One region of the Arthrobacter sp. SPT-J7 genome, then DNA from elsewhere that is predicted to be linked to it. Evidence: riboswitches for the same ligand, from Rfam matches in the RefSeq annotation. Region 1 holds a riboswitch; the other holds the start of a gene.
What was found. Region 1 has a riboswitch for FMN ahead of ribD (bifunctional diaminohydroxyphosphoribosylaminopyrimidine deaminase/5-amino-6-(5-phosphoribosylamino)uracil reductase RibD). Riboswitches for the same ligand answer to the same signal wherever they lie in the genome.
Positions count from the first base shown of each region.

Region 1 (5,740 bases):
CGGATGGGGTACCCGGCCGTCACCGGACTCTGCAGGGTGATGGCCGTTGGCAGGCGCGATCCTGTGGTAGCCGTTGCCTGGGTCGGGCAGGTGGTGGCCGTCTCCCAAAGCTCCGGAAGCCGTCATCGTATCTCCTCTTCTCCGCCCGGACGTCCTGCCCGGGTGCCGCCAGCAGCCGATGTACCCGCCGCCTCAAGGTAGGCCACCAGGTCTTCGATGGAGATCAGGGGACATCCGTGTTCAGCTGCGAAGGCACGGAGCCCGTCCAGCCGCATCATTTCACCGTCATCGTAGACGACTTCGGCGATGACAGCCGCAGCTTCCAGGCCGGCCAGACGGCACAGGTCCACGGCGGCCTCGGTGTGGCCAGGACGTTCCCGCACACCACCATCAACCGCACGCAGCGGAAAAATATGCCCGGGGCGGGTCACGGACGACGGTCCGGACTGTGGATCCGCGAGGACCCTGGCCGTGAGGGCCCGGTCCGTCGCGGAAATTCCGGTGCTGACGCCGATGGCGGCGTCACAGGAAACCGTGTAGGCGGTGCCCTTGGCGTCCTCATTGACCGCCACCATGGGCGGCAGTGCCAGTGCGTCCGCACGGTCACCGGACAGCGGAACGCAGATGACGCCGGAACTGTACCGGATAGTCCATCCCATCAGCGCAGGAGTGGCGTGCTGGGCGGCGAAAATGATGTCCCCCTCGTTTTCCCGGTCCTCGTTGTCCACGGCCAGCACGGGGCGGCCGGCCGCGAGGGCACGCACCGCTTCCTCGATGGTGTTCAATCCGGGGGCCTTGTCTGCCTGGGTATTGGGGGCGGCGGGGGCCACTTCGGGTTCGAACCGGACTGCGGCGTTCATCGTGCTCCTCCTTCAACAGCGGCGGGCGCTGGGGTGTTGAACGCAAGGAGGCGTTCGGTGTACTTGGCCAGGACGTCCACTTCCAGGTTCACCCGGCTGCCGGTGCTCTTGGCACCGAGCCCGGTTTCGGCGAGGGTGGTGGGGATGAGCCCCACCTCGAACCAGGGGCTCTGCTCAGCTGCGGGGCTGACCGCCGTGACGGTGAGTGAGACGCCGTCGATGGCTATGGACCCCTTTTCCGCAATGTAGCGGGCAAGGTTCCCGGGCACCCCGAAACGAAGCCTTTCCCAGTTGCCAAACGGCTCGCGTTCAAGCAGCACGCCGACGCCGTCCACGTGGCCCTGGACGACGTGCCCGTCCAGCCTGCCACCGGCAGGGACGCAGCGCTCAAGGTTGACGGCGTCGCCGGGAGCCAGCTCGCCGATGGTGCTGCGGACCAGGGTCTCCCCCATAACGTCCACGCTGAATTCTTTGCCGTCTATTTCGGTGGCGGTGAGGCAAACGCCGTTGACGGCGATTGACCCTCCAAGGGCGAGCCCTTCTGTGGTGCCGGGCGCGTGCAGCCGGACCGTGGCGCTGGCATCCCCGTCCCTGTCGACGGATAGGACGTGCCCTTGCTCGGCGATAATTCCGGTGAACATCAGTAGCCTCCCTGGGCTTGCTCCGCGGTGGTGCGGGACGGTTGTTGTCGGTCTAGGGCAACGGGGTGTTGCGGTCGAAGGTGGAGTCTTAGGTCCCGGCCCAGCGTTCGGACGGCGCCGCCGTCGGACGGGTCCCATTCCCACTGCTGCGCGTCGGTGAGGGTGCTGATTCCCAAACCGGTGAGGGCGGGAGTTCCGGAGCCAAGCAGCGTGGGGGCCAGGTAGACAATGAGTTCGTCAACGAGTTCGGCCGCGAGGAATGCGCTGAGGATCCGTGATCCTCCCTCGACCATAAGGTGGCGGATTCCGGACCCGTAAAGGGAGGACAGCGCTTCCTGGGGGTCGCGGGTCGGGAGGTGCGTCACCATGCCGTCACTTCCGCGAATCGCGGCATCTGCCGGGATGTCACGCAGTCCCATCACGGCCCGCAACGGCTGTTGCTGTGCCGGGGTTCCTGTGGCGTCCCGGGCAGTGAGGCGGGGGTTGTCCACGAGCACGGTCTGCGTTCCCACGAGGATTGCATCGATGCGTCCGCGGATTGCGTGGTTGTCGGCCAGGGATTCCGGACCGGATATCCACTGGCTGGTGCCGTCATCTGCTGCAATGCGGCTGTCCAGAGTCTGCGCGATGTGCAGCGTGACGAACGGGCGTTTTTCCGCCACTGCCTCAAACCACCGGCGGTTCAGGTCCAATGCTGCGGCGGCAGCCAGTCCGCTGCGCACGCGCACGCCTGCCTCCCTCAGGGTGGCGGCCCCGCCGGCTGCGGGGTCGTGGGGATCGTCGACGGCGTAGACGACGTCGGTTATTCCGGCCGCGATGATCGCCTTGGCACAGGGGCCGGTGCGGCCGACGTGGTTGCAGGGCTCCAAGGTCACCACCATGGTGCAGCCGGAGAGATCCAGCCCTGCGGCAGCCGCCTGCGCTATCGCGTCTGCTTCGGCGTGGGCGGTACCTGCCCCGCGGTGGTAACCCGTCACGAGTTCGCGGCCCTCTGAATCGACGACGACGGCCCCCACCAGGGGGTTCGCGCCGCGGGGGCCCTGAAGGGCCGCCTGCAGGGCGGCTTCCATCGCAGCGGTCTCGGCGGCAGTAAAGGCTGTAGCAACTCCGGCCGTCATGCGGGAGCCTCAATGGCGGTGCTGCCAGGCATGGCGGCAGCGGAGTTTGTGGCGTTTAAGAGCCATCGCAGCAGGTTCATAGTGCTTGTGTCGTTCCTTCCCTTTAGAACCGCGATGGCTCCGGGGGAATACGACAGCAGAAGGCCGCGGCATCCCATGACGCCGCAGAAACAGCTGTACGTGCTTCTCTCATCCAGACTTTAACTGTCGGTACCGGAATTTCACCGGTTCAACCGTCCGCCGGGATTCTCCCTGAGGAAAATCCCGGCTCGCGGGTCGCGGACTGTCACCGCCGGTTCGGACTTACACCGACCCCGGAGCACGTATGTGTGTTGCTATTGTGCCATAACGGCGTACGGCTCCCTGCTATTCCGCCGCGGTACGTAACGTCTGGCTCCCTGCCTGGCGCAGGCGGTCGATGGTCGCGGCCGGATCCTCCGCACCGTACACGGCTGAACCTGCGACGAAGACGTTGGCGCCGGCCTCTGCTGCACGGGTGATGGTGTCTTCGGTGATGCCGCCGTCAACCTGGATGGCCACACCGATCCCTGAACCGTCGATGGCCTGCCTGGCACGCCGGATTTTCGGCAAGGTGACATCCAGGAACGCCTGGCCGCCGAATCCCGGCTCCACTGTCATGATGAGCAGCATGTCCAACTCGGGAAGCATGTCCAGGTACGGCTCAACAGGCGTACCGGGCCGAAGCGCCATTCCTGCCTTGGCACCCCTGGCCCGCAGTTCGCGGGCGAGCTTGATGGGCGCAATCGCGGCTTCGGCGTGAAAGGTGACTGATGCCAGGCCGGCATCTGCAAAACCTGGTGCCCAGCGGTCGGCGTCGGCAATCATCAGATGCGCGTCGAGGGGCACCGGGCTTACGGCCTGGATCCGCTGCACCACCGGCAGGCCGATGGTGAGGTTGGGCACAAAATGGTTGTCCATTACGTCCACGTGCACCGCGTCCGCGTTGCTGATGCGCTGCAGCTCAGCCTCAAGGTTGACGAAATCGGCGGACAGGATGCTTGGGTTGATGCAGCATTGCGTCACAGTAGGAACCTTTCACGGGTCAGGTCTCTTTGCCGCCCAAGGCCCTTGGGGACCAAAGGCTTGCAGGAAACCAGGACTTTTTTGCGGACCAGGACTTTTTGCGGACCAGGGCTTTTCGCGGCTCAGGGCTTTTCGCGGCTCAGGGCTTCTTGTGGATCAGGGCCAGGAACATGGCATCGGTGCCGTGGACGTGGGGCCACAGCTGCGCGGTCGAATCATGCCCGGCGCCGAGGTTGCCCGGAAGGCTGACGCTGTCCAGGGTTTGCCCAGCCTCCAACAGTTCAAGGTCATCGCGTTTGCGGAGCACATCCGCGACCACGGCAGTGGTCTCGGCCGGGTGGGGCGAGCACGTCACGTAGGCAACCACTCCACCGGGACGGACGGCGGCCAGTGCCGATCTGAGGAGATCGCGCTGGAGCTGGCCAAGGTCTGCCAGGTCCTTGGGTGTGCGGCGCCAACGGGACTCAGGCCGCCGCCGGAGCGCGCCCAGTCCGCTGCAGGGAACGTCTACGAGTACCCGGTCAAAAGCTTCGGGCTGCTCCGTGCCCACCTCGCGGCCGTCACCCGTACGCACCTGCCAGGTGTCCCGCGGGACAGCGGAAAGCGCCTGGCTCACAAGTTTGGCGCGGTGCGGTGCGGGTTCATTCGCCAGCAGGGTGGCGCCCCTCTGGCTGGCCAGCGCGCCGAGCAGTGCTGCCTTGCCACCCGGCCCGGCGCACAGATCCAGCCAGGCCTCGCCAGAGCTTTCACCATCTGAGCCACTGTTCGGGCCCAGGTCCACGGCCGCCATGGCGCGCGCCACCAGCTGCGAGCCGACGTCCTGCACCCTGGTGCTGCCCTCCCGTACGGAGGCAAGCCGCCCCAGGTCCCCGCCGCTGGAAAGTGCCGAGCCTTCCACCAATTCGCCGGGGGTGGCTCCGTTTTCCAGGGCCTCGTCGAGGTTGCCGATGCCGGGCAGGGCCACCAGGTTAACCACCGGCGCGGCGTTGTCCGCTTCCAACAAGTCGCTGATTTCCGAGGCAGAGCGCCCGTGCGCCACGAGTGACTGGCGCATGGCACGGACGATCCACTCCGGATGGGCGTAACGGAGGGAGGCAACCTTGGTCTCGTCGGTTTCTCCAGCGACCAGCTGCTCCAGCCACTCCTCGAGGGTGTGCGCAGTGACCTTCCGGAGGACGGCATTGATGAGGGCCGATGGTCCAGCGCCGATTACTGCACGGGCCAGGCCAACAGTCTGGTCCAGGGCGGCGTGCGCCGGGACGCGCATGGCCAGCAGTTGGTGCGCTCCGATTCGAAGGGCGTCGAGGATGGCAGGGTCCAGTTGTTCCAGCGGCCGGTCCACGCACCGGGCAAGGATGGCGTCATAAGTTCCCTGGCCGCGGAGCGCCCCGTAACTGAGTTCGGTGGCGAAGCCTGCGTCCCGTTTGTCCAGGCCGTGGTGCCGGATCCGTGCGGGCAGCACCAAGTTGGCATATGCGTCTTCGGCGGCTACTGCACGAAGGACTTCGAAGGCCACCAGTCGGGCGGGATCTGCCCTGCGGGTGCGCTGGGAGGGGGCGTTGTCGGTGAAACTGCGCTGGGCGCTGCGGTTCCGTTCCCTGCCCTTGGCGTTTCGGTTGCTCGAATCACGGGGTCCTCCTTGGCCGCGGCCACCGCGCTGGCCGTCGTTCCCGCCGCCGGCTGCGCTTCCGGCTCCCTTTCCGCCCCCGGCTTTGCCGCGACCGCCCTGATTGCCGCCAGACCCGCTCATTCGAACACCACGCTTTCAAGGGAAGCCATACCGCGTGCCCAATCGGCAGCGGCCATCATCTTTTTGCCGGCCGGCTGTATCCGGGTCAGCTCGACGGCATGTGAGCCGGTTCCTACCAGCACGCATTTGCCCTGCAGCGAGACGGACCCGGGCGCGAGGCCGGCAACGTCCGGCCGAAGCCGTACGGGAGCCAGCTTGATGCGCTGGCCGTCCATCACTGTCCATGCTCCGGGCTCGGGAGTGACACCCCGCGCCTGCCGCCCAATAGCCAGGGCAGGGTGTTTCCAGTGAAGGCGCCCGTCATCGAGGGTCAGCTTGGGGGCGAGG
Region 1 is NZ_JBNHFF010000017.1:3,639-9,378, reverse strand. Features, by position in the region: gene ribA (GTP cyclohydrolase II) at 1-126, opposite strand, end outside; gene ribB (3,4-dihydroxy-2-butanone-4-phosphate synthase) at 123-860, opposite strand; gene AC5RWX_RS18060 (riboflavin synthase) at 857-1,501, opposite strand; gene ribD (bifunctional diaminohydroxyphosphoribosylaminopyrimidine deaminase/5-amino-6-(5-phosphoribosylamino)uracil reductase RibD) at 1,501-2,619, opposite strand; FMN riboswitch at 2,796-2,946, opposite strand; gene rpe (ribulose-phosphate 3-epimerase) at 2,986-3,663, opposite strand; gene AC5RWX_RS18045 (RsmB/NOP family class I SAM-dependent RNA methyltransferase) at 3,803-5,413, opposite strand; gene fmt (methionyl-tRNA formyltransferase) at 5,410-5,740, opposite strand, start outside.

Region 2 (5,740 bases), on a different contig from region 1:
TTCAACCATCGGCGGCAGCCCCAGTTCGTCGGCACGGGCCGCCGCGAGCGGCATGCAAATGACGCCCGAGGTATAGCGGATGGTCCAGCCCATCAGCTCAGGGGTGGCGGCGTCGGCGGCGAAGATGATGTCGCCTTCGTTTTCCCGGTCCTCGTCATCGACGACGACGACGGGGCGGCCGGCGGCGATCGCCGCGACGGCGGCTTCGATGGTGTCGAGCGCGATCCGCGGCTCCACGGCGGCGCTCATGACCGGGCTCCGGAGGTGAAGGCCAGCAGCCGCTCGGCGTACTTGGCCAGGACGTCCACTTCCAGGTTCACCATGTCTCCGGGCTGTTTCGCTCCCAGTCCGGTCTCGGCCAGTGTGGTGGGGATCAGGCCGACCTCGAAGAACTGGGTCGCCGCTGATGCATCGCTGACCGCCGTGACCGTCAGCGAGACGCCGTCGACGGCGATGGATCCCTTTTCCGCTATGTAGCGGGCCAGCTCCAGCGGAACGGTGAACCGCAGGCGTTCCCAGTCGCCCAGGTCCTCGCGTTCAGCCAGCGTGCCGACGCCGTCCACGTGCCCTTGGACCACGTGGCCGTCCAGCCGCCCGCCGGCCGGCACGCAGCGTTCCAGGTTGACGGCCTGCCCCGGCTGGAGCGACCCGGTGGTGGTGCGGGTCAGCGTCTCGCCCATCACGTCAACGCTGACCCGGCTGCCGTCCAGCGCAACGGCGGTGAGGCACACACCGTTGACGGCGATCGAGCCGCCGAGCCCGAGGCCGGAGGCCGTCCGGGGCGCGGTGAAGGTCAGCACGGCGCTGTCGGTGGATGGACTCAGGTCCAGTGATTCAACCCGCCCTTGTTCGGCGATGATTCCGGTAAACATTCACTTGCCTTTCTGGGTGCCGTGGAACGGCAGAGGTTCAAGGTGCAGGCGCAGGTCCGCGCCCAGGGTACGGGCACTGCCGCCGGCGCTGTCCCAGCGCCACCGGCCTGCCTCGGCCAGGGTGCCGATGCCAAGGTCGGCCACCGCGCGCGTGCCGGCCCCGAGCATCAGCGGCGCCAGGTAGAGGACCAGCTCATCGACCAGGTCAGCGCGCAAGAAGGCCGAGGCGATGGTGGCTCCGCCTTCGATCATGGCGTGGCCGACGCCACGCCCGGCCAGTTCGGCCAATACGTCAGCCGGATCATGGGTGGCCAGTTGCAGGAAACGTCCATCGGTGCCGCGGACGGCAGCGTCTGCGGGCACTTTTCGGCGCCCCATCACCACTCGCAGCGGCTGGCCGGGCGTCTCAGCTCCGGCCCGGTCCCGAGCAGTCAGCCGGGGGTTGTCGGCGGCGATGGTTCCGGTGCCGGCGATGATCGCCTCCGCACGGGAGCGGATGCCGTGGCTGTCGGCCCGGGCTTCCTCCCCGGTGATCCATTGGCTGGTGCCGTCCGCTGCAGCGATCAGTCCGTCCACCGTCTGGGCGATGTGCAGCGTAGTAAAGGGCCGGTTTTCCCGCCGGGCCTGGAACCAGCGGTGGTTCAGCTCCTGGGCCTGCTGCGGCATCAATCCGGTGCGCACTTCGACGCCGGCGGCCGCCAGCCGCTGGGCTCCGCCGGCCGCCTCATGGGTGGGGTCGGCCGCGGCGTAGATGAGCGAACCGATGCCCGCGTCCATAATGGCGCCGGAGCAGGGGCCGGTCCGGCCGCGGTGATTGCACGGCTCCAGGGTCACCAGCATGGTGCAGTCGGCCAGCTCCGCTTCACGTCCCGGTGGCACGTTGGCCAGCGCATCCACTTCAGCGTGCGGCGTGCCGGCTCCCCGGTGGTAGCCGGTGCTGACCACGTCGCCGCGCGGATCGATGATCGCCGCTCCCACCAGGGGATTCGCTCCGCGCACACCCAGTCCGGCGGCCTGCAGCGCCAGCTCCATGCCGCGCTGCTCCGCCGTCGAAAATTCCTGGCCGGTGCCAAGGGCTGGTTGGCTCATCGGGCATGCACCGGCTTGTCGTAGCCGCCGGCACCTGCCGGCTGCCCGATCCGCGGATCCGGGTGCAGCGTCTCGACCTCGGGCTTGGCCTGGGCGTTGGCCCGCCACCAGACGAAGAACCCGACCAGCGTGAAGCCGCCGTAGAAGAGATACATGAAGGCGCTGGCGTAGTAACCGGCACTGAACAGCAGCGGCACGCCCACAATGTCCACCGCGACCCAGATCAGCCAGAATTCAACCCAGCCGCGGGCCATGCCGTAGGTGGCCAGCAGCGACCCGACGAAGGTCCAGGCGTCGGCCCACACCGGTTCGTAGGAGCCCAGGGCGGCGAAGACCGGGGTGAGCGCGACGGTGCCCAAGAGCAGGGCAGCCACCAGGCCCACCCGCGCCCTGCCGCCGGCCCACTGCGGGGTGATGGCGCGGCCGGTGCCGTTGCGTGCGGAGCGCCAGCGGTTCCAGCCGTAGACGGCCACTGCAATGAACATGATCTGCCGGCCGGCCTGTCCCAGCAGGTTGGCGGTGTTGGCCGAGCCGAACAGCGAGCCAAGGAAGACCGTCAGCAGCAGGAGGTTGCCGATGATGCCCACCGGCCAGGCCCACACTTTTCGGCGCATGCCGCCGAGGGCGCTGAGGAGTCCAAAAACATTTCCCAGAACTTCGCGCAGCAGCAGTGAGCTGCCGGCAACGGGAATCTGGGCTTCAAAGAGCCACCGCAGAAAATCCATGCCGTTCCTTTCGAGCCGCGGCGGCTCCGGGGGAACGACAGTGCGGTAGGTCCGGGCATCCGGGATGACGGCCAGTGGCCGTACCCGGTGGCCCATTGCTGCCACCTGTACGTGCTTCTCCCATCCAGACTTTAACTGTCGGTACCGGAATTCCACCGGTTCAACCGTGGCCTCGGGTTCCGGGTGGAACCTTGGGCAACGGGTCGCGGACTATAACCGCCGGTTCGGACTTACACCGACCCCGGAGCACGTTGTGTTTGCGTAACTATGCTCTCACAACTGCTGCAGGGGGTCCGGCATTCCCGTCACATCCTGTAACAGCCGTCACAGAACCTTGGCCGCGGCCCGCAGCGAGGCGATGGCTTGCTCAGGGTCCGGCTGCCCGTAGACGGCGGAGCCGGCGACGAAAACCGTGGCACCGGCCTCCGCGGCCCGCACAATTGTCTCCTCTGTGACGCCGCCGTCCACTTGGATGGCCACCGGCAGTCCGGAGCCGGCCACCGCGTCTGCCGCCTTGCGGATCTTGGGCAGCGTCACCTCCAGAAACGCCTGGCCGCCGAACCCCGGTTCAACGGTCATGATCAGCAGCAGGTCCATCTCGGGGAGCAGATCGAGATACGGTTCGACGGCGGTGGCCGGCTTGAGCGCCATGCCCGCCTTGGCTCCGTGGAGCCTCAGTTCCCTGGCCAGCCGCACCGGCGCCTTCGCCGCTTCCACATGGAAGGTCACCGATTCGATGCCGGCCTCGGCGTAGGCCGGCGCCCACCGGTCCGGATCGGCAATCATCAGGTGCGCGTCCAGTGGCAGGCTGCTGACCTCCTGGATCCGCTGCACCACCGGCAGCCCGATGGTCAGGTTCGGCACAAAGTGGTTGTCCATCACATCCACATGCACGGCGTCGGCGGTGCTGATCCGCTGCAGTTCGGCTTCGAGGTTGACGAAATCAGCCGAGAGGATGCTGGGGTTGATGCAGCAGTGGGTCATCGGTTGCTTGCCTGCCTGTCTAGGTGTTGTCGGAGTGGGGGTCCCTGCGCGGGTTGCGCAGGTGGGGTCAGTTGCTGCGGCGCAGCAGGGCCATGAACATGGCATCGGTGCCGTGGCGGTGCGGCCAGAGCTGCGTGGTTGTCCCTCCGGCCCGGCCGACCGTGTCCCCGCCAGGTTGTCCTGCGTCCAGGTGGCCCGGGAGGCTGACACCGTCGAGGACGGCGGATGTGTCCAGCAGTTCCAGCCCGGGGTGCCGGCGCAGCAGGTCGGCGACCACCGCCGTCGTCTCCGCCGGGTGTGGGGAGCAGGTCACGTAGGCGATCAGGCCGCCCGGCTTGGCGGCCGCGACGGCTGCTTCGAGCAGGTCGCGCTGCAGGGGACCCAGTTGGGCAACGTCGGAGGGTTTCCGGCGCCAGCGGGATTCCGGGCGGCGCCGAAGGGCTCCCAACCCGGTGCAGGGCGCGTCCACCATGATCCGGTCGAACTGGCCGGCGTACAGGTCACCGACTTCGCGGCCGTCTCCGGTACGGACCTCCCAGACGTCAGACGGAACCGGAGCCAGCGCCTTGCGGACCAACTCGGCACGGTGCACGGCCACCTCGTTTGCCAACAACGTGGCACCCTGTTCGGCGGCCAAGGCAGCCAGCAGCGCCGCCTTACCGCCCGGGCCGGCGCAGAGGTCCAGCCAGCGCTCGTCCGGCGCTGCCGGAGCCGCTGCGGCCAGGGCACGGGCTACCAGCTGGGACCCGGCGTCCTGGACGCGGGTGGTGCCGGATCGGACGCTGGCCAGCCGGCCCACGTCGCCGCCGGCGTAGAGGGCGGAGCCTTCGACAAGGTCGCCGGGCTCGGCGCCTGCCTCGACCGCCTCGTCCAACGTGCCCAGGCCGGGCAGCGCCACCAAGTTCACCACCGGTGCGGCGTTGTCGGCAACCAGCAAGTCTTCCAGTTCCTCCACGCTGCGGCCATGGCCAGCCAGCGACTGGCGCAGGGCCCGCACGATCCACTCCGGGTGGCTGTGTTCCAGGGCGGCGGCCTTGACCGGATCGCTCTCCCCCGCCGTCAGCTCGGCGGTCCAGCCGCTGAGGTCGTGCGCGGTCACCTTGCGCAGCACGGCGTTGATCAGCGAGCCTGGCCCGGCACCGATTACCGCGCGGGCCAGGCTAACGGTCTGGTCCAAGGCGGCATGCGCCGGCACCCGCATGGCCAGCAGTTGGTGGGCGCCCAGCCGCAGCGCGTCAAGGATCGCCGGGTCCAGCTGGTCCAGTGGCCGGTCGACGCAGCGGGCGAGAATGGCATCGTAGGTGCCCAGGCCGCGCAAGGCGCCGTACGCCAGTTCCGTGGCGAAACCGGCATCACGTTTGTCCAGCCGGTGCTTGCGGATGCTCGCCGGGAGCACCAGGTTGGCATACGCGTCGTCCCGTTCCACCGCGCGCAGCACCTCGAATGCGGCCAGCCGCGCCGGATCTGCCGTCCTGGACCGCTGCGACGGGGCCGCCTGCGAGTAGTGCCGGGTGCCGCCGCGGTTTCGCTCCCGCCCGGCAGCATCACGTCGTCCGCCGCTTGGACCGCTGCCGCGGTTGTTCCCGCGGGCGTTATCGCGGCCGAGTCCTTCGTTGTTCCCGCGGGCGTTATCGCGCCCGCGTCCTTCGTTGCTGCCGCGGCCGTTGTTCCGGCTGCCTTCGTTCCGGCCGTTCATTCGAAGTGCACATCCTCACGCTGCCCAAGCCCGCGGGCCCAGTCCGCAGCATCCATCATCTTTTTGCCTGCCGGCTGAACCTTGTCCAGCTCAACCGCGTGGGAGCCGGTGCCCACCAAGGCCGACGCCGACGAGCCGCCGGACAGCCTGACCACCCCGGGCGGCAAGTCCCGAGTCTCCGGGCGCGGTCGTACCGGCCCCAGCTTGAACCGCTGCCCATCAAGCATGGTCCAGGCGCCGGGCTCCGGGGTCACGCCGTTGATGCGGCGGCGGATGGCCAGCGCCGGCTGCCGCCAATCAATGTGTCCGTCCTCCAGCGACAGCTTGGGCGCCAGGCTGACCTGACCGGTCTGCGCCACCGCCGCGGCTTTGCC
Region 2 is NZ_JBNHFF010000007.1:65,596-71,335, reverse strand. Features, by position in the region: gene ribB (3,4-dihydroxy-2-butanone-4-phosphate synthase) at 1-249, opposite strand, end outside; gene AC5RWX_RS12885 (riboflavin synthase) at 246-872, opposite strand; gene ribD (bifunctional diaminohydroxyphosphoribosylaminopyrimidine deaminase/5-amino-6-(5-phosphoribosylamino)uracil reductase RibD) at 873-1,961, opposite strand; gene pnuC (nicotinamide riboside transporter PnuC) at 1,958-2,686, opposite strand; FMN riboswitch at 2,795-2,939, opposite strand; gene rpe (ribulose-phosphate 3-epimerase) at 3,011-3,670, opposite strand; gene AC5RWX_RS12865 (RsmB/NOP family class I SAM-dependent RNA methyltransferase) at 3,738-5,366, opposite strand; gene fmt (methionyl-tRNA formyltransferase) at 5,363-5,740, opposite strand, start outside.
Region 2: linked by a shared signal. The riboswitch ahead of pnuC (nicotinamide riboside transporter PnuC) and the one ahead of ribD (bifunctional diaminohydroxyphosphoribosylaminopyrimidine deaminase/5-amino-6-(5-phosphoribosylamino)uracil reductase RibD) in region 1 are both predicted to bind FMN.